4 regions of the Sporosarcina sp. P19 genome follow, and region 4 is predicted to be linked to each of the others. Evidence: riboswitches for the same ligand, from Rfam matches in the RefSeq annotation. Region 4 holds a riboswitch; each other region holds the start of a gene.
What was found. A riboswitch is a leader RNA that binds a small molecule or an ion and turns the genes downstream of it on or off. The one in region 4 is predicted to bind thiamine pyrophosphate.

Region 1 (5,623 bases), on a different contig from region 4:
GTTTAGTTCACTTTCAGCAAGGGAAATTACATGGATGAGACGAATAGAAGAGTTTACTTTTAAAAAAGGAGTAAGATAAAAATGGAACAGTTGAAAGTACAATCGATGCGATTGAATGATGGAACGAGCCTTCCTTCAATTGGTTTCGGAACGGTTAAAGTAAAAGGTGCGCAAGGTGTAGTCAGTACGTTAACAGCGATTGAAGCGGGGTACAGACTGATTGACACATCAACGAATTATAATAATGAAGGAATGGTAGGAGAGGCGGTTCGGCGGTCATCTGTACCTAGGGAAGAACTGATGATCAGTTCCAAACTTCCTGGAGCTTCACATGATTACGAAAGAGCAATTCTGATGATCCAAGAGTCACTGTACCGTATCGGAATCGACTATTTTGATAAATACTTGATTCATTGGCCACTTCCAAAACAAGATCAATACGTAGAAGCGTGGAAAGCATTAGTCGATGCGCAGAAATTCGGACTGATTAAGACGATTGGTGTTTCTAATTTCTTACCGGAACATCTAGAGCGTATCATTGAGGAAACAGGTGTAACGCCGGCGACCAATCAGATTGAACGACATCCGTATTTTAACAATAACGAACTAGTAGAATACAATAAAAGCCGCGGTATTGTAACAGAAGCTTGGAGTCCTTTAGGGCGTGAATTAAATGACGTGTTAGAAAATGAAACGATTGTTTCGATAGCTAAAAAATACAATAAGGAACCAGCGCAAATTATTATTCGTTGGAATATACAGAATGATATTTTAACGGTCGTAAAATCATCTAACTATGCCCATCAAAAAGCGAATCTCACTGTATTCGACTTTGAATTGACCGAAGAAGATATGAGACAAATTGATTCCTTAGATAAAGGCGAAGCGGGAAGAGTAGAAGGGCAGCACCCGAATGAATATGAAGAGTTTGATTAAACGTATCTTTTTTAGTAAAGGGGATCATTGAAAAATTCTGCGATTTCAGATCCTGTTATCCTGATAAAAATGACCCACCTAGGTCCGCATTGCAAAGAGGCGTGGTGGGTCGCTTTTTATTGTACCAACATGAAATCCAACGTTTAAAGGACAACGGCTAAACGTATTTGTGTAATCGGACGCGTGAATGGAAAACGATAGTACGTCACAATACCGATAAATTTTTCAGGAAGCTAAAAGAGCACAAATCCTGTTTTTGAATAGCAGAACATGTATTAATAATGGACACTCTCGATCTTCAAGCATTTCATACACTTCCTATATGTTACGGTTTCTGTATATTCGTGTATGCACTGTGCTTGCAGGAGAGCCAACTGTTCTTCTAACTGAAGAAGATTTCGGCGTTTTACAGAGATCTGCTGTATTAACTGTTCAGTTGTCATAACTCCTTCACTCCTTATCAATGATAGATTTCAGCACCAGATTTTTTAAATTCTTCAGCTTTCTCCTTCATGCCATTTTCCATTGCTAGCTTCTCTTCTAAACTGTTTTCATCAGCATATTTTCTAATGTCGTGTGAAATTCGCATACTGCAAAACTTAGGTCCGCACATCGAACAGAAATGGGCGATCTTGGCTCCTTCAGCAGGCAATGTTTCATCATGATATTCCATCGCGCGTTCAGGATCCAAGCTTAAATTAAATTGATCTCGCCAACGGAATTCGAAGCGGGCTTTTGATAATGCGTTGTCACGTTTGTATGCATTCGGATGACCTTTTGCTAAATCAGCTGCATGGGCTGCAATTTTATACGTAATGACGCCTTCACGCACATCATCTTTATTCGGTAGACCAAGATGTTCTTTAGGCGTTACATAACATAACATCGCTGTCCCGAACCAACCGATCATAGCCGCACCAATAGCAGATGTGATGTGGTCATAGGCAGGCGCAATATCTGTCGTTAAAGGACCGAGCGTATAGAAAGGTGCTTCTTGGCAAATCTCCATTTGCTTCTCAACGTTTTCCTTAATTAAATGCATAGGTACATGTCCAGGACCTTCTACCATGACTTGCACATCATGGGTCCAAGCAATTTTCGTCAGTTCTCCAAGAGTTTCAAGTTCAGCGAATTGAGCCTCGTCATTGGCATCAGCTATTGAGCCTGGACGTAATCCATCTCCTAATGAAAACGCGATATCGTACTGTTTCATAATTTCACATATATCTTCAAAGTGTGTGTAGAGAAAACTTTCTTTATGATGCAACATGCACCACTGGGCCATAATAGAGCCACCTCGTGAGACAATTCCAGTCACACGATGAATCGTCATGGGAATATAACGCAGCAGAACACCCGCATGAATTGTAAAATAGCTGACCCCTTGCTCTGCCTGCTCAATCAATGTATCGCGGAATACCTCCCATGAGAGATCCTCCACTTTGCCGTTTACTTTTTCCAACGCTTGATATAATGGAACCGTTCCGACGGGGACAGGTGAGTTACGGATGATCCATTCACGTGTTGTATGAATGTTCTTTCCAGTTGATAAATCCATGATATTGTCTGCGCCCCAGCGTGTAGCCCATGTCATCTTTTCCACTTCCTCAGCAATTGAAGAGGAGACGGCAGAATTACCGATATTCGCATTGATTTTCACATGGAATTTACTTCCGATAATCATCGGTTCCGCCTCTGGGTGGTTGATATTAGACGGGATAATTGCCCGTCCTTTCGCTACTTCATCCCGTACCAGTTCAGGGGTTACATTTTCACGGATTGCTATGAACTCCATTTCAGGTGTAATGATTCCTTTGCGCGCATAATGCATTTGTGTAACATTCATGCCGTTTTTTGCTCGTAATGGTTTACGTTTCAACAATGGAAATTCTGCTTCTTTTTGCATATTTTCCATTGAACGATATCCGTTATCCCGTGGTTTCACTTGCCTGCCTTCATATTCTTCCACGTCATTTCGTTCAACTATCCAGTTCTTCTTGATAAGTGGAAGTCCTTTTTTGATATCCACTTGATAACCAGCTTCCGTATATTTACCGCTTGTATCATAGACACGGAAAGGTTCATTCGCTATTTCACCTTGCTCAGTTATAGTTGGTGATAGCTCAATTTCGCGCATCGGTACAAGTATGTCTGGACGATTTCCTTGTACGTAGACCTTTCTACTAGCTGGAAAACATTCATGGATATGGATTTCTTCTCGCTTCTCTTGCATTTTGTCATCGTCTCCTTTTAAGGGGCGACATGACTCGATTCAAGTGATGGGAATCGGCAACAAAAAAGACCAGTTCCGTAGATAGGACCTGGTCTTCAAAACGCATAAATACGCGTCGCTGATAAAATGAAAACTTCCCTACGCTGGTACGAGCCAGATCAGGTCCAAAGAGTCCGGAATGCGTGTACTGTCATTCCATCTCAGTCCAATAACGTTGGACACCCCTAGTATTAGTATTTAATTGTTCGAACAGGAATAGTATACCATACCTTAATCGGTTTTTAAAGATTAATTATTCTGTTAATTTTCATAAGTTCCGTTATTTACATGTAACTAGTGTGATTGGTGAGGAAGCAGAAATGCAGAATCAGAAAAAACCTTCGATATACTCTGCATTCAGTCTGGTAGGAAGTTAGTGGGAAAGTATATCGCTGGCTTGTCTGTAAAGATCATTCTATGGACAAGCTATTTTTATAAGATCTTTTCAACACCACTCAAGAAAGCATGTAATGATGAGAAGGGAATGTCTTTGTATGACTTGTAAGATGCATAAATAGTGATGACGTGAGATAATCAAAAATGAAAAAATAAAAGAGGAAGGATCAGTGTAGTAGAGTTTACATTGTATAACATATCTAGGATTGAGAAGGATGAATGCTATGGGGAAGTAAAGTCACATACATATTTTGTTTTTATCATGGTGCTTGTCATAATATGCATCAAGTATGCAGTAATTGAAGCAATTTTTTTATTGTAGTCTAGACACGCTTGCATACAGCTAATTAGAAATATCATTACTATGGAGGAGGTAACCAATATATGTCCTATGTTTTACTCATTATTGGATTTGTATTATTAATAAAAGGAGCCGACTATTTCGTGGATGGCTCTTCAAATATCGCAAGACTGTTGCAAATTCCACCTATTTTGATTGGTCTCACCATTGTAGCGCTCGGAACTAGCTCACCAGAAGCGACGGTCAGTATTATTGCAGCGATGGGCGGAAACGCGGACGTCGCAGTAGGAAACGTAGTGGGAAGTAATATATTCAATATCACCATTGTTGTCGGAATGGCAGCATTTCTGTTTCCGTTGAAGGTACAAAGTGAGACCATCCGAAAAGAGATTCCGTTCACTTTATTAGCAAGTATCGTCATGTTGGTGTTGATGAGTGATATGGCACTGCAAGGCTTCAGCAGCAATATGATTACGCGCGGCGATGGAATCATTTTCTTGATATTCCTTTCAATCTTTATGTACTATGTGATTGAACTTGGCCTCCGAAGCCGTCAAAATGCCACGCTTACACAACCCACTGAGAACGTGAAGTGGGGGAAGAATATACTTATTACGCTAGTCGGGCTGGCGGCGATTATATTCGGAGGAGATTTGGTCGTCGATAACGCCACGAAAATCGCTTATTCTCTTGGCATGAGCGAAACATTAGTCGGTCTTACAATCATCGCAATCGGAACGTCATTGCCTGAATTGGTTACATCAATTTTAGCGGCTTTGAAAAAAGAAAGTGAAATTGCTTTAGGGAACATCGTCGGGAGCAATATTTTCAACATCCTGTTTGTTCTCGGGGCTTCCTCTGTCATTACGCCCATCGCGGTGAACGATAAAGTATTTATCGACGTCATCATTATGATTGTTTTGACCTTAGTATTGTTGCTATTTTCTAGAACGGGCTTCAAAATTGGTAAGCGTGAAGGGCTCATGCTAGCTGTAGCTTACGTCGTGTATCTTGTGTATGTTATTTTACGTAATTAAGAAAAAATCACCTTGGTCCGTTGCAGCAGGACATACCTATTCCTATTTTTATCACAATAATAGAGCCTGTCGTTGGCACACTGATCAATATCAAAAGGCTACTCTCCATTCATTCATGGAAAGTAGCCTTTTTTATCTTTATAGCATGAGATGTAGTTATCTCCACTTATAGCCGATGCCCCAAACTGTCACCAAAATCTCGTCAATTGGAAAATTTGGTTTCCTCAACTTATCCCGTAGATTTCGAATATGCGAATCGACTGTCCGAACCTCTGTATACGTGTCATATTCCCAAGCTACTTGAAGCAAGTCTTCCCGGGTAAACGTCCGATTTGGCCGAGTCATCATTGCTTCTATAATATAGAACTCCTTTAACGTAAGTCGAACTTCATACGTGTCATACAGGATGGAATAGGACTCCAAGTCAAGAGTAAATGGACCTTCATGAATAGTCTTCGATTGATTTTCGTTCTCTGTACGCCGTAATGCCACGCGCACTCTCGCGATGAGTTCACGCTCGTCAAATGGTTTCGTAATATAATCATCTGCCCCTAGGTCAAGTCCTTTTACAACATCGGATTTGTCGGATCGAGCCGTTAATAAAATTACAGGTACAGTTGAAACTTCTCTCATTCTGCGGCAAACTTCCCATCCATCCATACCAGGCATCATGACATCGAG
Region 2 (5,623 bases), on a different contig from region 4:
CACTTGCCCTATTTCATAAAAAGTGTAAAGTAGCCAGTGAAATAAATATTTCACTGGCTACTTTACGCATCACTTTTATTTCACTTCTATTTGTCCCATCATTCCGTTGTCTTCATGTTCTAAAATATGACAATGGAACATGTACACACCTTTATGCTTAAACTGGATGGCGATTTTCACTTTTTCTCCAGGATGAACAGCAATACTATCCTTCCATCCCCTCTCATTCTCTTTAGGTTCTACACCATCTCGTGAAACTATTTTAAACTGTGTTCCGTGAATGTGGAATGGGTGAATCATACCACCCATCATATCTTTTTTATTATAGATCTCCCATACTTCTGTCACGCCTTGTTCTTGCGTAAAATCTATTCTTTCCGGATCAAATTTCTTTCCATTAATCGTTACATGATCCATCATGCCAAAAAGTTCTATATTCTTCGTAACCGGCATGTTTTTTTCTTCGTCCGTTACGGCAAAATCATTTAGCTGCTCGGATCTTTCTGTACCATCTACTTCTTGATGTGACACATCAAACGGCAAAAGGATAGATCCATCTTCATTAATTAAAGATAAATCATCTGTAGAGTTTAGTTGCGAGAAATCAATAATTATCTCTGCTCGCTCGGATGGCGTCAAGGTTACTTCATTCAATTTGACGGGTTTATTCAAGAAGCCACCATCTGTCGCAATTTGAACAAACGATTCACCTGTATTCAATTTGAATGTGAAATTTCTCGCGTTTGATCCATTTAGCAAGCGAAGACGCACTTGTTCTTTCTCTACTGGTAATACAGGATTTACTGTGCCGTTGACCAATAACGTATCGCCTATCGTTCCATCTTCGTTCATTACCGCTTTATAATCCAATTGGCCTTGCTCATCGAAAATTCGATCTTGGAAAACTAAAGGTATATCATTTTTTCCGTATTCTTTAGGAATTTCTAATTTCGCTGAATTAGAATCCTCAATATAAATTAGCCCTGCAAGTCCTTTGTATACTTGTTCAGATGTCTTTCCCTCGGGATGTGGATGAAACCATAACGTAGCCGCTTCTTGTGTCACTTTAAATTCTATTTGTTCTTTTTCACCAGGACTAAGTGTTGTATGCGGTCCGCCATCTGCTTCACCAGGCACTTCTAAACCATGCCAATGAAACGTTGTCTCTTGATCCAATTCATTGATTGTGTTAATTTTTATGGTTTCACCTTTTTTAAATTGAAGAACCGGACCTAACAGATCACCGTTATATCCCAAGGTTTCTGTAGTCATCCCATCAAGTATATCTACCTTACCTGTTTGCGCTTTGATAGTATATTCAGTTCTATCTGTCGCATCACTAGTTAGCAATGGTGGGATATTTAATTCATTTACACCTGTCGAGTCTTTTAAACTCACTACATTGTCATGGCTCATATGTCCGTGTTCCATTGTAGAGTCATCCATCATGTGATGATTTCCTTCGTTGCTCTGTTGATTGTTCTGATCATTTGATTGTGTATCGTTACTACAACCACTGATTAATAGAGCACCCATTAAAAACATAACGGTTTGTATTTTTTTACCCATCAAACTATCCCCTTTTTCTTTTACTGTTGATTTCAAGAGTAGTATAGCAATAACATATGGATAAACTATGCACATGGGATGTTTTTGAGTGGTCTTAGTCATTTTCAACTATAATTAAGAAGAGCCACCACCCTTAAAAGATTGCACAACTGATCACCAATAAAAAAGATGACCGGCAAAGTACTTCCCGGACATCTTTCACTGCTATTAAAATCTTGTTTTAGCTGGTTTCTTCATCGGCGCTTTATTCATCAAATAGGAGATGAATGTATCATCTTCCAGATGCGGATTGGACGAGTTCAACAAGACCGCAAGATTTTTTGCATCGTCGAGCGCTCTGTGAGCGTTATGCACTTGAATTCGGTGCGCTCTCAGCAATTGTTGCAGTTTACCGTTCTCAAAGCCGTAATTCTTCCATTTGATTTGTCGGACGGAGCAATACCAGTCCATGTCGAGCGTTTCAGGCAATAGTCGACTAACGAATCCTCTATCAAATGATGCGTTATGCGCTACTATACCGTCTGCTTGATCTAGTATTTTCAAGATTCTATCCATATCCAATGACTTCCCTCTTACCATCTGATCGGTAATGCCTGTGAGATTCGTAATGGTCGGAGAGATGGAATAGAACGGTTCTTGAAACTCGCAATACTCATCAGCCACCCGAATAATACGATTATCTTCATACTCTCCGAGCATAACGCCTAACTCGATCACTTCACTGGCCTCGGCACTCATACCTGTCGTTTCCACGTCAATAAATGCTATATGTTTCGTCATGTAAAAACTCCTTTTACACTCTATTTACATTATATTAAGAACACAATTAAGATTATTTCTATCCTTTTAGTATATCAGGATTTCACTAGTATATGTTCAATTTAAACTGTATGCAGTTCATTGAAACGTGTAGTAATTTCTTAAGTTGCCAGACAATTCAACGTGCTGTATACTAGGATTACTTACATAATTGTCCGTACGGGTGCTTGAGAGAAACAGGCTGAGATAGCAGATTAATCTACTGCTGACCGTTAATCTGATCTGGGTAATGCCAGCGTAGAGACCGTGATCGATGGAATTATACAGGAATCTCTTTCCTTCTTCGGCCGTCTGCTCTTCAGACGGCTTTTTTGTATAAAAAAATAACAAGGAGTGGAAGAGTATGAAGAAGTTAAAGTTTACCGATTTGTTGATCACCATCATGATTGGCGTGGTGTTTGGGGTACTGATGAAGTTTTGGGATGATTTATACACTGTCGTCAAACCGATCATGCCTGTCGCACGTCAACTGCTTTACGGCATGTGGTTCATGGTAGGACCGTTCGCCTTTTTATTATTGCGAAAGCCTGGTACTGCATTCATCGCAAGTCTGGCAGGGGCTTCCTTGTCTGCGTTTGCCGGACATGGTATTGAGGTTTTGATGTATGGGTTTGCACAGGGTCTTGCTGCGGAATTACTGTTTGCTGCATTCCGTTATAGACGCTATTCCATTTTAATCGCCGGGTTAGCAGGTATCGCTTCATGTCTTGCAAGTTTCGGACTCGATTTAATTTACGGGTACGCAGCACTCGAAACATGGGCACTCATTGTGAAATACGGATTACGTACAATCAGCGCATTCATCTTCACAGGTATTTTCGCTGTATTTATTGTAAGAGCGCTAGAAGCAACAGGCGTGACATCGTTAATTCGACCTGTTGATAAGAAAGAATATACGTTGCTTGATCAGTAAACGCGGAGGAATGATCCAACTATGAAAAACATCAGCGTTACCGATTTACGATTAAAGTTTCCAGGAGAAGATGCTTTGCTCTTTAAAGACCTCTCCTTCTCTGTTCGGCCTGGTGAAAAAGTTCTCATGCTCGGTCCTAGTGGTTGCGGGAAATCTACTTTACTCCAAGTATTGAGCGGCATTATACCAAACTCTATCGAACTACCAATGAAAGCAACAGACATTCAGTTGCCTGACTCATGGGGATTCGTTTTCCAAGACCCCGATACACAGTTCTGTATGACATATGTCGATGAGGAACTCGCTTTCGTATTGGAAAATCTTCAAGTTCCGCGTGAAGAAATGGCCCTTCTTATTGAAGAGGTATTGAAACGTGTAGACTTGCATTTGAAAGACCCACATACGTCCATCAATGAAATGTCGCAAGGTATGAAGCAGCGGTTAGCATTAGCTTCTGTATTATTACTGGAACCTGACGTGCTATTTTTGGATGAACCATCTGCCTTACTGGATCCAGAAGGCACGCAACAAATTTGGTCTTCTATTAAAGAAGCAACCGCTGATAAAACTGTGATTATCGTGGAACATAAAATTGATTTGATTGCGGACTGGGTTGATCGCGTAGTGCTGTTTAATGATCATGGGGTTATGATAGCAGACGGTTCACCTGCAGAGATCTTCGCACACTTTCAGGAAGAACTGAAACGTTATGGTATTTGGTATCCAGGGGTATGGGAAGAATATAAAGCGTCTGAAGCATTTCAATCGATGATGATCAATCGTCAAACAGTTACATCCGAGGAGAAAATTCAGATTCAGGACTTTCACGGCTATCGTGGTCAAGTGGAGAAGATTTCTGTCAAACGGGCGACCGTACAAGCTGCTGACTGGATTACGATTGTTGGAGAAAATGGTTCTGGTAAAAGTACATTGCTCTTATCACTCATGCAATTACTTCGGACTGACGGTGTCTACGAGGTGAACGGCGTGCCCATTGCGTGGAAAAAGAAGAAGCGCCAACTGCCGAAAGGTCTTTCACTTGTCTTTCAAAATCCCGAACTACAATTTGTGACGAATTCGATTACGGAAGAGTTAACCGTCTCTTTGCACGATATGCCAAAAGCTAATGCAGATCGTTATGCGAAGGAATTGATACGCTTATTTAACTTACCTGATTCTGTTTCACGCCATCCTTATCAGCTATCTACGGGTCAAAAGCGTCGTTTGAGTGTAGCAACTGCTCTCACTCCTGATACAGATATCTTATTGCTCGATGAACCTACTTTTGGACAGGACGCACGAAACACATTCGCCATTCTTGAGAAGCTGGAACAGTTGCGCATTGAAGGCATGACCATTTTGATGGTTACGCATGATACGGAAATTGTAGAGAGCTTCGCCACTGCTGTTTGGACTGTAGTGGACGGCGTACTGCATACGGCTAATATACCAGGAGGTGCAAAGAATGTTCAATTGGTTCACACCTAAACGCGAGACCTGGTTATTCCGAGTCAATCCCGCACTAAAATTTATCGTATTTTTTGCGTTCTTGATTATTACGCTTGTGAATCAAAGTGTACCTTTTGCTATCTCACAAGCGGTTTTATACGGAATAGTGTTTTATGTATTCAGCGGTTATTCATTGAAGAAACTTTCAATACTTTCAATTCCGTTAGTCATTTCTTTCCTGTCTACTGGATTGACGATGTTGTTGTTCGGTAAGGGGGAAGCGGTGCTTTGGCAATGGGGGCTGTTCAAGATTTCCGAAGAGAGCATTCAACATGCGCTTTTGCTCGGAAGTAAGTCCCTTTCATTCGGATTCGTCGGCTTTACGTTTATCTTAACGATCCAACCCGTACTATTCTTTTACGCTATGATGCAGCAGTTTCGTCTACCATCCAAATATGCATATAGTTTTATTGCGGCTTTTCGTTTAATTCCTGCTGTAACTGAAGAGCTGCAAATTCGCAGGAATGCGTTGAAAGTACGGAATATCCAGTTTTCAAAAGGGATAAAGGGGTTGTATGAGCGATTGCAATCCTATACCGTCCCTCTATTTGCCCAAAGTATACGTCGCGCACAACGCATTGCAGTTGCGATGGAAGCAAAACAGTATCAGATGGGTGCTGCCAGGACGTATTATTATCCTACACGGTATAACGGCATAGATATGTTTTTTTTACTTGTCATGATAGGTAGTTTATGTTCGGCTTTTTTACTATCAGTTTATTGATAATCATTCGATAAGCCACACTTAAAATATGTAACCACAGTAAAAGAGAGCACAGATCTAGTTCAGATCCTGTGCTCTCATTTTCATTA
Region 3 (5,623 bases), on a different contig from region 4:
AGTGAGTATTCGGATAATAATCGGGTAAAGCGCTATGTCGCTAAATATACGATTAATCCTGCTATTGCTCACGGCATATCGGAGTATATCGGTTCAATTGAAGTCGGGAAAATGGCCGACCTTGTCCTATGGGATCCAAAATTCTTTGGCGTTAAACCGGAAATGATATTGAAAAATGGAATGGCAGTCTTTAGCTTAATGGGAGATGCCAATGCGACGATCCCGACGCCACAACCAATGATTTATCGTCCGATGTATGCAACACTCGGTAAGGCATTGTCGCAAAGTTCTATTACATTTGTTTCCCAAATTGCATATGATCAAGGAATAAAAGAGAAGCTTGGACTTGAAAAAGTGGTACTGCCTGTTCGTAATATACGCAGTCTCACGAAAAAAGATATGAAATTAAATACAGCTACACCCCACATTGATGTAGATCCACAAACGTATGAAGTGAAAATTGACGGAAAACTTATAACGTGTGATCCGATTGACGTAGTACCTATGGGGCAACGCTATTTCTTATTCTGAGGTGAAGAAAATGATTGTAGAAGAAGTCTTAATGAACGTTAGAGATTTAGATCCAAGTAAGTATGAGAGCCTTCATAAAGAGAAAGTGTACTTAGAAAGTGCGCATTTAATGAAAAGGATCCAACGTGTGGAAACTGATCACGGGCGTGAAATTGGAATTCGATTAAAAAAACCGCGTGATTTGGAAGTGGGAGACATTCTTTTTATGGATGATAAGAATGTTATTTTGATTGACGTACTTTCTGACGATTTAATTATTATTAGCCCGCGCACGATGCTTGAAATGGGAACGATTGCTCATCAGCTCGGAAATCGTCATTTACCTGCGCAGTTTGAGGATGAGGACATGCTCGTTCAGTATGATTATTTAGTCGAGGAATTGCTACAAGAAATGGGTATTCCGTTCAAGCGTGAAGAACGAAAAGTTGCGAAGGCTTTCCGTCATATCGGACATAGCCATGACTAATAACGCACTGTCCTTGTTACAGCTATGCGATTCAAGTTTTCCGATCGGCTCTTTTAGCCAGTCATTTGGACTGGAAACGTATATCCAAAACGACAAGGTCACCGATGCCAATACGTTTTCTGAGTGGTTGAATGTCTATCTGCATGAACAGCTTGCTTATGCAGATGGCTTGGCCGTAAGACTCGTTTATGATGCGCTTGATGTGGATGATCTTGATAAGATTTGGGAATTGGATCGCATATTGACTGTACAGAATCTTGCCCGTGAATCACGTGATGGAACACAACGTATGGGTGACAGAATGTTAGACATTGCCGAATCCATTTACAAAATACCAGTGTTATCTATCTACGCGCAGAAAATTCGTGACAAACAAGCTTTCGGACATCCGGCTATTGTTTTTACAATGATCGGACATCACCTTCAAGTAGAAAAGACTACAACGATTTTATATTATTTATATTCGACGGTTGTTAGTCTCGTACAAAATGCCGTGCGGGCCATCCCGCTTGGACAAACTGCGGGACAGAAGATTATTTATACGTTTCAACAACAACTTCAGCAAACAACAGACAAAATTATGGAATTAGATCAAGAAGAGTTTGGAGTCGTATCGCCAGGACTCGAGCTTTCACAAATGCAGCACGAACGTGTTGGGATACGTATTTTTAGTTCGTAATGAACACAATGAAATTGAGAATAAGGATGTGCTTAGAATGGGACCAATTAAAATAGGTGTTGGTGGACCAGTTGGTGCAGGAAAAACTATGCTGGTCGAAAAGATTACACGCGCTTTAGAGGGCGAAGTAAGTATGGCTGTCATTACAAATGATATATATACGAAAGAAGATGCCAAGTTTTTAGTTGCCAACGGTATTCTTCCAGAAGACCGCATTGTCGGGGTGGAAACAGGAGGCTGTCCACATACGGCAATTCGGGAAGATGCATCGATGAACTTTGCGGCGATTAATGAATTGCAGGAAAAGCATCCCGACGTAGAGTTGATTTTTGTAGAGAGTGGCGGCGATAATCTAGCGGCTACATTCAGTCCGGAACTCGTAGACTTTTCCATTTATATAATTGACGTGGCGCAGGGTGAAAAAATCCCGCGCAAAGGCGGACAAGGAATGATTAAATCTGACTTGTTTATTATAAACAAAACAGATTTGGCGCCATATGTCGGGGCAAGTCTTGAAGTCATGGAGTCTGACACAAAAGTATTCCGAGGAAATAAGCCTTTCTTTTTCACTAATTTAAAAGACGATCAAGGGCTAGATGAAGTAGTAGAGTGGGTCAGGAAACATGCTTTGTTAAAAGGACTAGGACAAGATGTCTGAATGGACAGGCGTTCTTGACCTTGTCATGGAAAACCGCTTAGGACGCTCCGTGGCAAAAAGTGTCTACTTCCAGGGTGCATTTAAAGTGATGCGCCCTGTCTATTTCAATAAGAATAGTTATCCATGCTATTATTTATTAAATCCTGGCGGTGGCTATTTAGATGGAGATCGGTATCAAATGAAAGTCACGCTTGGTGAACGAGCGATGCTGACGTTGACGACCCAGTCGTCGACGAAAGTATATAGAACGCCCACCAAGCCAGTGTACCAAGAGACGATCTTTCATATGAAAAAAGACAGTTATCTAGAGTACTTGCCGGATGCACTTATTGCATACAAAGATGCCAGTTGTTATCAAAAAAACAGTATATACATGGAAAAAGGCGCAACATTGCTATATTCCGATATACTGACTCCCGGATGGTCGCCGGAAGGAGAAAAGTTCAGCTACGATATGCTCCGTTTGAAAACGGAGATTTATATGGAAAATCAACTTGTTGCCTTTGACCATATTAAACTTCATCCAGCATCTCAGCATATGAATGAGTTAGGTTTTATGGAAGGATACACACATTTAGGTTCCTTAATTGTCGTTGGAGAAAAGACAAGCGATGCTTTATTGGATCGATTGTATGAAACGATTCAACAAGAGGCTGGAGAATTTACATTTGGATTATCTAAACTTGCTGTTCCTGGCTTCACCATCCGTATATTAGCAAACTATACACAGGTCATAGAACGAATTATTTCAGTGTGCCATCACGTGATTAGCGACGAATGGTATCAAACAAAACCAAGTTTTTTAAGGAAGTACTAGACAGGGCCCGACAATTCTAAAGAGTTGTTGGGCTTTTCCTGTTAATTTTGCTGTTTATATATAAATTATTATATGATTAGTAGTTCGCGCATTGGAGTGTGTTCGAACAGCTTAGATACCAGTCCAATAAAATAGTTAGAGTGTCATTTCAAATGATTGAAACACAGAAATTAGGGTATCATTAAACATATGAGTAATAACACTTTATAGGCTGGAACCAGTCGTCAATCCAAGTGGAATTACAGGTGTTTTAGGTGTATAGGCTCAACATTCGTGCTTATTATGAATGTCTTTAAAAAGACCGTTACCCAAGTGTGAATTTGGCATGCTGACTTGTAATGAGCAAAGGGGCAATAGACTGAACGGCTTTTAATCTGGCCGTGAACATCATTTTTCCACTGAATTTTGCGTTTATAACAAGTGCCTTAGAACAGTGATTGGTTTGACAACAACTTATTGCTTAGATATATGTAAATTTTATTTATATTTGAAAAGGATCCTTATAAGTAAACTTGAACGATGGAAAAATCTAACTTTGTGCCAAATAGCTTGAATTAGTAGTGATGGATGAAGTAAGATGAATTATTCTATAAAAAAGAGACTTGTTACTATTTTTGGAGGTGTTTCCTGTGGTAGACGACTTTGAAGCGGAAAAAGTTTTTGAAGACAGGCAGTACGAGCGAATTCAGTTTAAGCTCATCATAGAAGGTCGTAATTATAAGGGTGACTATCATGATGGTGAAATCCAATGGCTTCATCCACATCCGAAGCAAGACGTCGGTGAAGAAGAGGTAATTGCCATAGAGAATAAAGTGTTGGAATTGTTATCTGAGCAAGGGATTCGAAATGAAGCAGATGATATTGAAATCGAACGTTCGATTAGCAGAAATCAAACTCGGCCACTTCAGTTATTTAAATTAAAGATCCAGGGTGAAGAGTTTAAAGGAACATTTATTAACGGTGAAATCGAATGGTTTCATCCTAAACCAAGACGTAAACTAAAAGAAGAGCGCGTGAAAAAAATAGAAGAAGATGTTCAGAAAAAGCTTAAAGAACATCTAGAATAAAGATTTGAAACTGCGTGACTCTCACTAAAAATAAACTTATTCGGTTAAATGCCATCAACTTGAGGACTGTTGCCATTCACTGTGTTGTATGTTGGGCCGTTTATAATCTTAATTCGTTTGACTTTTCTGACAAGATATGCCTATAATGGATATACAAATGAAATAGTTGTTACCGCTAGGGGTGCTCTGTGGAGCTGAGAGAAGCATATTGCTTTAACCCTTTAACTTGATCCGGTTCATACCGGCGTAAGGAAGTGGTGCAGATGTTACGTAGCTTATTTCTGGCTCTGTGATGTCTCTCCGCCACTTCTGGTCAAGAAGTGGTTTTTTCATTTACTACGTAAAAGGGGAGAGTATACATGAAGTTCACTGAGCGCTTATTAGAGAAGACATTACCAATTTGGAGACAGAATCATAGTCATCCATTTGTCCAAGAAATTGGAAATGGTACGTTGGATGAGGAGAAGTTTCGATTTTATATGGTGCAAGACTATTTGTATTTAATTGACTACGCGAAAGTGTTTGCTGTAGGCACGATGAAGGCTACCGATGTAGAGATGATGGGGAAATTTGCAGCGTTACTTAACGGTACACTAAACACGGAAATGGATCTACATCGTAAGTATGCAGCTCGCTTTGGTATTACAGAAGAAGAGCTAGAGAATGCCAAGCCGTCACCCATTGTCCTAGCGTATACGCACTATATGTTGCATGTTAGTCAAAACGGTTCTTTAGCGGAAGTAGTCGCTGCATTATTGCCGTGTGCGTGGAGCTACTGGGAGATCGGCAAAGAGCTTTCTGAGTTGCCAGGTGCGTTGGATCATCCGTTGTACGGTGACTGGATTCGCATGTATTCATCGGAAGACTTCGGGGAGTTGGCTACTTGGTGCTTAGACTTAATGGATGAAACAGCAAAAGGTAAGCCTGAATCGGAATTAGCGAAGTTAGAGGAGATTTTCCTTAATACGACTCGTTATGAGTATATGTTCTGGGACATGGCGTATACGAAACAAATGTGGCCTGGTGTGAAGGAAGAACAGACAATAAAAATTTAATATACAAGAGACATCTAACTATTTTAGTTGGATGTTTTTTTATTTAGAATTGAATGGTTATAATCAGCGCATGCTATTCTTAAAAGGAGGTGTGCGCCATCTTTGCGAAAATAGGCTTGGCACTTGGAGTTTTATTGACAAGTGGGTCGGGCACTAGTGATGCGCCAGTTGCTGCACTTAGTAAAGTGGAAGTACCGGCATACGCCAAATGGTCAAGGCTTGCTATCAAGCAAACGATGCTCAAGTATCCTCATGCAGATATCAAGGATTATTTGCATATCGCAACTGACTCAAAGAAAGTTACAAACACGGAAAAGTTCCAGCTTTGGTTAAAAGAGGAAGAACGGGAA
Region 4 (5,623 bases):
ATAAAACTGTGGGAGCGCTCAATGTAACGGGCTACCCGCTCTATGCGACACGCTATCCGCTCAATCCAGCGAGTGAACCGCTCATAAAATTGCACGAGCGCTCAATGCCGCCAGCTACCCGCTCTATCAGACACGTTATCCGCTCATGAAACCACGCACGACTGCTCTATTCTCCAACCATCACCCGAGCAAACCAGCCACAATCTTCCGAGCAGCCGTGATATCCTTCGTTCCATGCACCAACATCCGGCCATCGCGGAATAACACGAGGCGATGGTCGTTATATTCACAGGAAACTAAATAAGGGTTTTGTTTTAAATTAGAAACGATATCGCGGATGGATTCGGCGAATGGTATTAGTTCTACTTGTCGGTTTTTCGGCCATGTCAGTTGCACGGTATCACGTCCGCACAGTACAGCGGTCCGCATGACTTCGTTGGCAGACAGGTAAGGATAGACAGGGGTGTCTGAGCAACTTGGACAACCGGGCTTCTTCATGCTTTGCACGTTCATTGCGGCGCGTTCGCCTGTCCATAGATCAACGGATTCGAGGCGGGGTTCCACCGTCGCGCCCGTTATACACTTCAGCAGTTCGGCGGTTTGACGGGCGGCAGTTGTGACAACGATTGGCGAGATGACGCCGACTGTATCGCAAGTCAAAGACTGTGGCGGCAAAGCTTCGAGCAGACAATGGAGGCAAGGTGATCCTTCTTTTACACCGATAGGAAACGTCAGCCCGTAGCTACCGACGCAAGCACCCATGAAGAATGGTATGCCGAGTTGTAATGCAGCGTCGTTTGCTAATAACCGAGTTTCTATATTATCTGTGCCGTCGAGAATGAACTGATGTCCTTCGAATAACTCGAGGACGTTTTCAGGCGTTACATCCGCCACAATCCCGCGAACTTTCACATCGCTATTGATAGCACGCAATCTACTTTCCGCTGCGATCGCTTTCGGCAATTGATTGATCACATCTTGCTCTGTGTATAATTGTTGTCTATGAAGATTAGTCCACTCCAAAATATCGCGATCGACAATCGTCAGTTCGCCGACACCTGCACGCACCAGCATCTCCGCTCCGGAAGAGCCGAGTGCACCAGCTCCTAAGACGAAAACTTTTGCCTCGCGGATACGTTGTTGCCCAACTAGTCCGATAGGTGCAAACAGCTCTTGCCGAGAATATTTACTGCTCAATTTGTCACGAGCCCTTCAGTCGGACTGCTAGCTACGCCATAATCGCGTACTGGCATACGTCCTGCCTTATAGCCGAGGCGTCCCGCTTCAATCGCCAACTTCATTGCCTCTGCCATCATGACAGGATTTGCAGCTTCGGATACTGCGGTATTCAGTAAAACGCCGTCTGCTCCGAGTTCCATCGCAAAAGCCGCGTCTTTTGGCGAGCCGACGCCTGCGTCAATGATGACAGGTACATTGGATTGCTCAATAATAAAGGATAAATTCAGTGGGTTCAGAATGCCTCTGCCCGAACCGATCGGCGCAGCACCTGGCATGATAGCGTGAACACCTAATTCACATAGTTTTCTTGCAAGCACTACGTCGTCTGACGTATAGGGTAATACAATGAAGCCTTCCTCTAACAGCATTTCCGACGCGCGTAATGTTTCCACGGGATCGGGGAGCAATGAACGGCTACACCCGATGATTTCCACCTTTACCATGTCGCAAAGTCCGGATGCTTTTGCGAGACGTGCGATATGTACAGCTTCTTCTGCTGTGCTTGCTCCTGCCGTATTCGGTAGCAATGTATAGCGTGTTAAATCTAGTTGTTCGAGGAAATTGGGCTGTGACTTCTCAAAAATATCCATGCGTCGTACCGCGAACGTCAGGATCTCTGCTTCTGATACCTCAACTGCTTGCTTTTGTATTTTAAATGAAGGATATTTCCCCGTACCTAGTAATAACCGTGAAGAGAATTTTTTATCTGCTATTTTTAACATTTTCATCCGCCTCCTACAAAATGTATGATTTCAATTTGGTCTCGGTCCATAATTGGTGCGTCATAGTAATCTTTCTGCAAAATCTCTTTGTTTTTCTCCACAATCAAAATACGATCGCCAAGTCCTAAATGCTCAAGTAACTGCTGAATCGTCCCTACTTCCGGAACGACCGAATACGATTTTCCGTTCAAATCAATCATTTTCTCCATCAGACGACACTCCATTTCTATAACTTTGTAAGACTTTTAGTGAATGCATAGGGGATAATACGGCAGCACCTGCTACATTGTTTCGCTGTAAATTGGGCAAGTGATGCGGCTGAATTCCGCCGATTGCATACACGGGAATCGAACTACACTCTGCAATAGAAAACAATTCCTCCGTTCCGCGCGCTGGCAGTCCGGGCTTCGATTTCGTCTCGAAAACATGCCCGTACAAAAGCCAGTCTGCTCCTTCTTTCACAGCTTCCTTTGCTTCTGCCAACGAATGAATCGAGCAACCGAATGCCAGCTCAGGAAATTCTTGATGTGCATCTGGTAAAGACATGCCATAACCGGTCAGCTGTACTTTTGATAGGTTCAGCCTGCTAGCTAGGTGAGGTCTGGCATGTAGAATGAGCTTGTTGAGTGGAAATCCAGCACATGCAAGGCGCGTGACTATATTTACAAGCTGTTCATCTGTCTTGGACTTTTCCCGCAAAATGATGGCGTCAAGAAACGGTGCAGTCTGCTGCAAGTGTAGCGTCAGTTCATCAATTGAAAGGCGGTCGTCGGTCACGCCAAGTAATTTCATTCATTCCCCTCCAATAGAAAAAACCACTTCCCGAATCGGAAAGTGGTAGAAATGTCGACAGAAATATATCCGGAACGACTCGCCACTTCCCTCCGCAGGTGCTAATCTGTTCAGGTGATAAGGGTTTCAGAGCCACACTCTTTTCTCAGTCCTTGTGAAGGATTCCCCTAATGGTCAAAATATTTAGTTTTCATATCTAGCATATCATGTGTATGGCGGAATGAAAAGAGTTTCTTTTACATATGTACTCATTCAGCGATTTGATTAGCGATACCGATTTCTACACTATTTACAGTGATTTCCATAATTTTGTTGTTTCAAAGGATGCTTGCTTCTTGTAGAGTCGGTTCCATACTTGCCTTGATGGAAGAGTACGTATGCTACTTAGTACATATTTCAAAAAGCGCTCCGAATAAAAGATAGAAGGTAACTGTATGAAAGTATATGATTCATTTCCTCCTCTTTAAAGTGTATGTGTGATCCTAAGTATAAGAGTATTTTGTGAAATCTGCCGTGATGCCTATCAACTTTCGTCAAACAATACTTTTTCTTCTCGTCAAAGTGCTTTATACTGAATAGGTAGTACACATTTATGAATAGAGGAGAATCGTACGGATGAAATTAACCTATTCTGGTAAAACGAAAGACGTCTACCGCTTGGAAGATGGCCACGTGCTATTGAAATTCAAGGATGATGTAACAGGGGAAGATGGTGTATTCGATCCAGGTGCTAACACAGTAGGCCTGACGATTGATGGTGCTGGGAAGTCTGGACTTCGCATGACGAAATACTTTTTCGAGAAATTGGAGGAGCAAAACGTACCAACACATTATATCGATGCTGATCTGGATGAAGTAACGATGACGGTGAAACCTGCTACGGTCTTTGGTAAAGGATTAGAAGTGATTTGTCGATACCGTGCGGTCGGAAGTTTCTTGCGCAGATTCGGTGCGTATGCTGAAGAAGGGCAAGTATTGGATGCTTTCGTGGAAGTGACGCTAAAAGACGATGAACGTCAAGATCCACCTATTTCAGAAGATGCTTTGGCGCAACTTCATATTTTAACGCATGAAGAATACGCAACGCTTAAAGAATTAACTCAACAAATTTCTGAAGTCGTTCGATCAGAGATGGCGGAAAAAGGGTTAGAGCTATATGATATCAAATTGGAATTTGGTCGCGATCCTGAGCGAAACATCATGTTGATCGATGAAATTTCAGGTGGTAATATGCGTGTTTATCAAGGGGATACATATATTGCACCAATGGAATTAGAAAAGATATTGTTTTCATAAAATTCAACCGGAAACGAAAAATGTTTCCGGTTTTTTATATTCGCTCTTAGGCTATACGCTGTCTGACTTAGCAGCTTTTTACTTTTTAATCAAATAAATAAAATAATATATTTACTGTTGACAACGTTTTCAGAGTTTCCTATAATTACAACCAGTGTCAGAGGAGACACATAGTTTGCTTCTTCAACAGTGTGTGAACGTTGGTTGGATGAATGCGTATGGTAGTAAATTCAAGATATTGAAAGTGTCTTTCATATCAGCGAATCTTTAATATATCTGCTGTTTCCATGAACAAAAGCTCCCCGCTTTTGTAAAGGCGCTCTTTTTTGCACTTCATACCGCAAGGCAGAAAGATAGCACCCATAGTAGCCAGCACGAATCTCCATTTTGGCTTTTCTACGTAAGTACCCTTGCTATATCCGCTAGATTCATAAGAAGAATCTGCCGAGCGTGTTTGCTCGGTCCTTAAAACCTCACATTGATGACTATTCGACGAACGTATTTCAGTTAGATCGTGTTCTCGGATAAAGAAGCACACATCTTAGAGAATTTCAGATGATGAAAATTTGTAAAACTACATGTAAGAGAACTTGGAGGAGAAACTGTTTGCAGATTAAACACAAAGTTTCGATTGCAGGACTAGATCCGAACGATCCGTATTCATTTCGTATTCCGACTGTAGAAGATGGAAAGTTCATCTGGCAGCTCATTAAGGATACGAAAATACTCGATTTGAATTCCTCCTACAGTTATTTGCTGTGGGCAGATCAATTCAGCGACACGAGTATCGTAGTAGAAGATCACGGAAAGCTTGTAGGCTTCATTTCAGGCTTTATTCAACCAAAAGCGCAAGATACCTTGTTTATCTGGCAAGTGGCAGTCGATGAATCTGTACGAGGTAAGCGTTTGGCTTCGCGTATGTTGCATACGATTTTGCAAAGTGATGCATGTCGGAATATTCGGTATCTAGAAACAACAGTTACGCCATCTAATATTCCGTCAACAAATCTATTTAAAGGCTTAGCACGTGACTTAGGGACGGAATGCACGATCACAGATGGTTATACGAAAGATCAATTCCCGGGTTGCGGGCACGAATCAGAAAAACTGTTCCGCATTGGACCATTCTGAGAAACTGGCCGATTGTCGCAACTTGACACTGGAAAAATACAGAATCTAACGGAGGAATTAATTACACATGGTACTGACAAAAAGTCAGAAAGTAATGGAAGTATTCGAGAATCGCGAGTCGCAAGTGAGAAGTTACAGCAGAAGTTTCCCAACAGTTTTCAACAAAGCAAAAGGCTATAAGATGTGGGACACGGAAGGTAAAGAATATATCGATTTCTTCGCCGGCGCAGGTGCTTTGAACTACGGCCACAACAACGAAAAAATGAAAGAAAAGCTGATTGAATATATTCAAGATGATGGAATTTCACATAGTTTGGATATGGGCACAACGGTTCGTAAAGAATTTCTTGAACGATTTAACGAAGTGATCTTGCAGCCGAGAAACATGGACTATAAAGTAATGTTTCCTGGTCCTACTGGGACGAATACAGTCGAAAGTGCAC

Region 1: linked by a shared signal. The riboswitch ahead of thiC (phosphomethylpyrimidine synthase ThiC) and the one ahead of CSV74_RS09835 (thiamine phosphate synthase) in region 4 are both predicted to bind thiamine pyrophosphate.
Region 2: linked by a shared signal. The riboswitch ahead of CSV74_RS09370 (ECF transporter S component) and the one ahead of CSV74_RS09835 (thiamine phosphate synthase) in region 4 are both predicted to bind thiamine pyrophosphate.
Region 3: linked by a shared signal. The riboswitch ahead of tenA (thiaminase II) and the one ahead of CSV74_RS09835 (thiamine phosphate synthase) in region 4 are both predicted to bind thiamine pyrophosphate.

Annotation. Positions count from the first base shown of each region.
Region 1 is NZ_PDYR01000003.1:195,950-201,572, reverse strand. Features, by position in the region: gene CSV74_RS05765 (aldo/keto reductase) at 82-936, shown strand; gene thiC (phosphomethylpyrimidine synthase ThiC) at 1,397-3,169, opposite strand; TPP riboswitch at 3,288-3,405, opposite strand; gene CSV74_RS05755 (calcium/sodium antiporter) at 3,989-4,942, shown strand; gene CSV74_RS05750 (response regulator transcription factor) at 5,099-5,623, opposite strand, start outside.
Region 2 is NZ_PDYR01000007.1:77,906-83,528, reverse strand. Features, by position in the region: gene CSV74_RS09380 (multicopper oxidase family protein) at 76-1,569, opposite strand; gene CSV74_RS09375 (exonuclease domain-containing protein) at 1,777-2,349, opposite strand; TPP riboswitch at 2,538-2,649, shown strand; gene CSV74_RS09370 (ECF transporter S component) at 2,732-3,301, shown strand; gene CSV74_RS09365 (ABC transporter ATP-binding protein) at 3,323-4,789, shown strand; gene CSV74_RS09360 (energy-coupling factor transporter transmembrane component T family protein) at 4,767-5,534, shown strand; gene CSV74_RS09355 (DUF6526 family protein) at 5,621-5,623, opposite strand, start outside.
Region 3 is NZ_PDYR01000006.1:96,579-102,201, reverse strand. Features, by position in the region: gene ureC (urease subunit alpha) at 1-531, shown strand, start outside; gene ureE (urease accessory protein UreE) at 542-997, shown strand; gene CSV74_RS08585 (urease accessory protein UreF) at 990-1,676, shown strand; gene ureG (urease accessory protein UreG) at 1,714-2,334, shown strand; gene CSV74_RS08575 (urease accessory protein UreD) at 2,327-3,151, shown strand; gene CSV74_RS08570 (YheE family protein) at 3,781-4,218, shown strand; TPP riboswitch at 4,386-4,488, shown strand; gene tenA (thiaminase II) at 4,578-5,273, shown strand; gene CSV74_RS08560 (DUF3889 domain-containing protein) at 5,408-5,623, shown strand, end outside.
Region 4 is NZ_PDYR01000008.1:13,350-18,972, reverse strand. Features, by position in the region: gene CSV74_RS09850 (ThiF family adenylyltransferase) at 181-1,197, opposite strand; gene CSV74_RS09845 (thiazole synthase) at 1,194-1,967, opposite strand; gene thiS (sulfur carrier protein ThiS) at 1,964-2,170, opposite strand; gene CSV74_RS09835 (thiamine phosphate synthase) at 2,154-2,753, opposite strand; TPP riboswitch at 2,824-2,932, opposite strand; gene CSV74_RS09830 (phosphoribosylaminoimidazolesuccinocarboxamide synthase) at 3,369-4,049, shown strand; gene ectA (diaminobutyrate acetyltransferase) at 4,656-5,180, shown strand; gene ectB (diaminobutyrate--2-oxoglutarate transaminase) at 5,248-5,623, shown strand, end outside.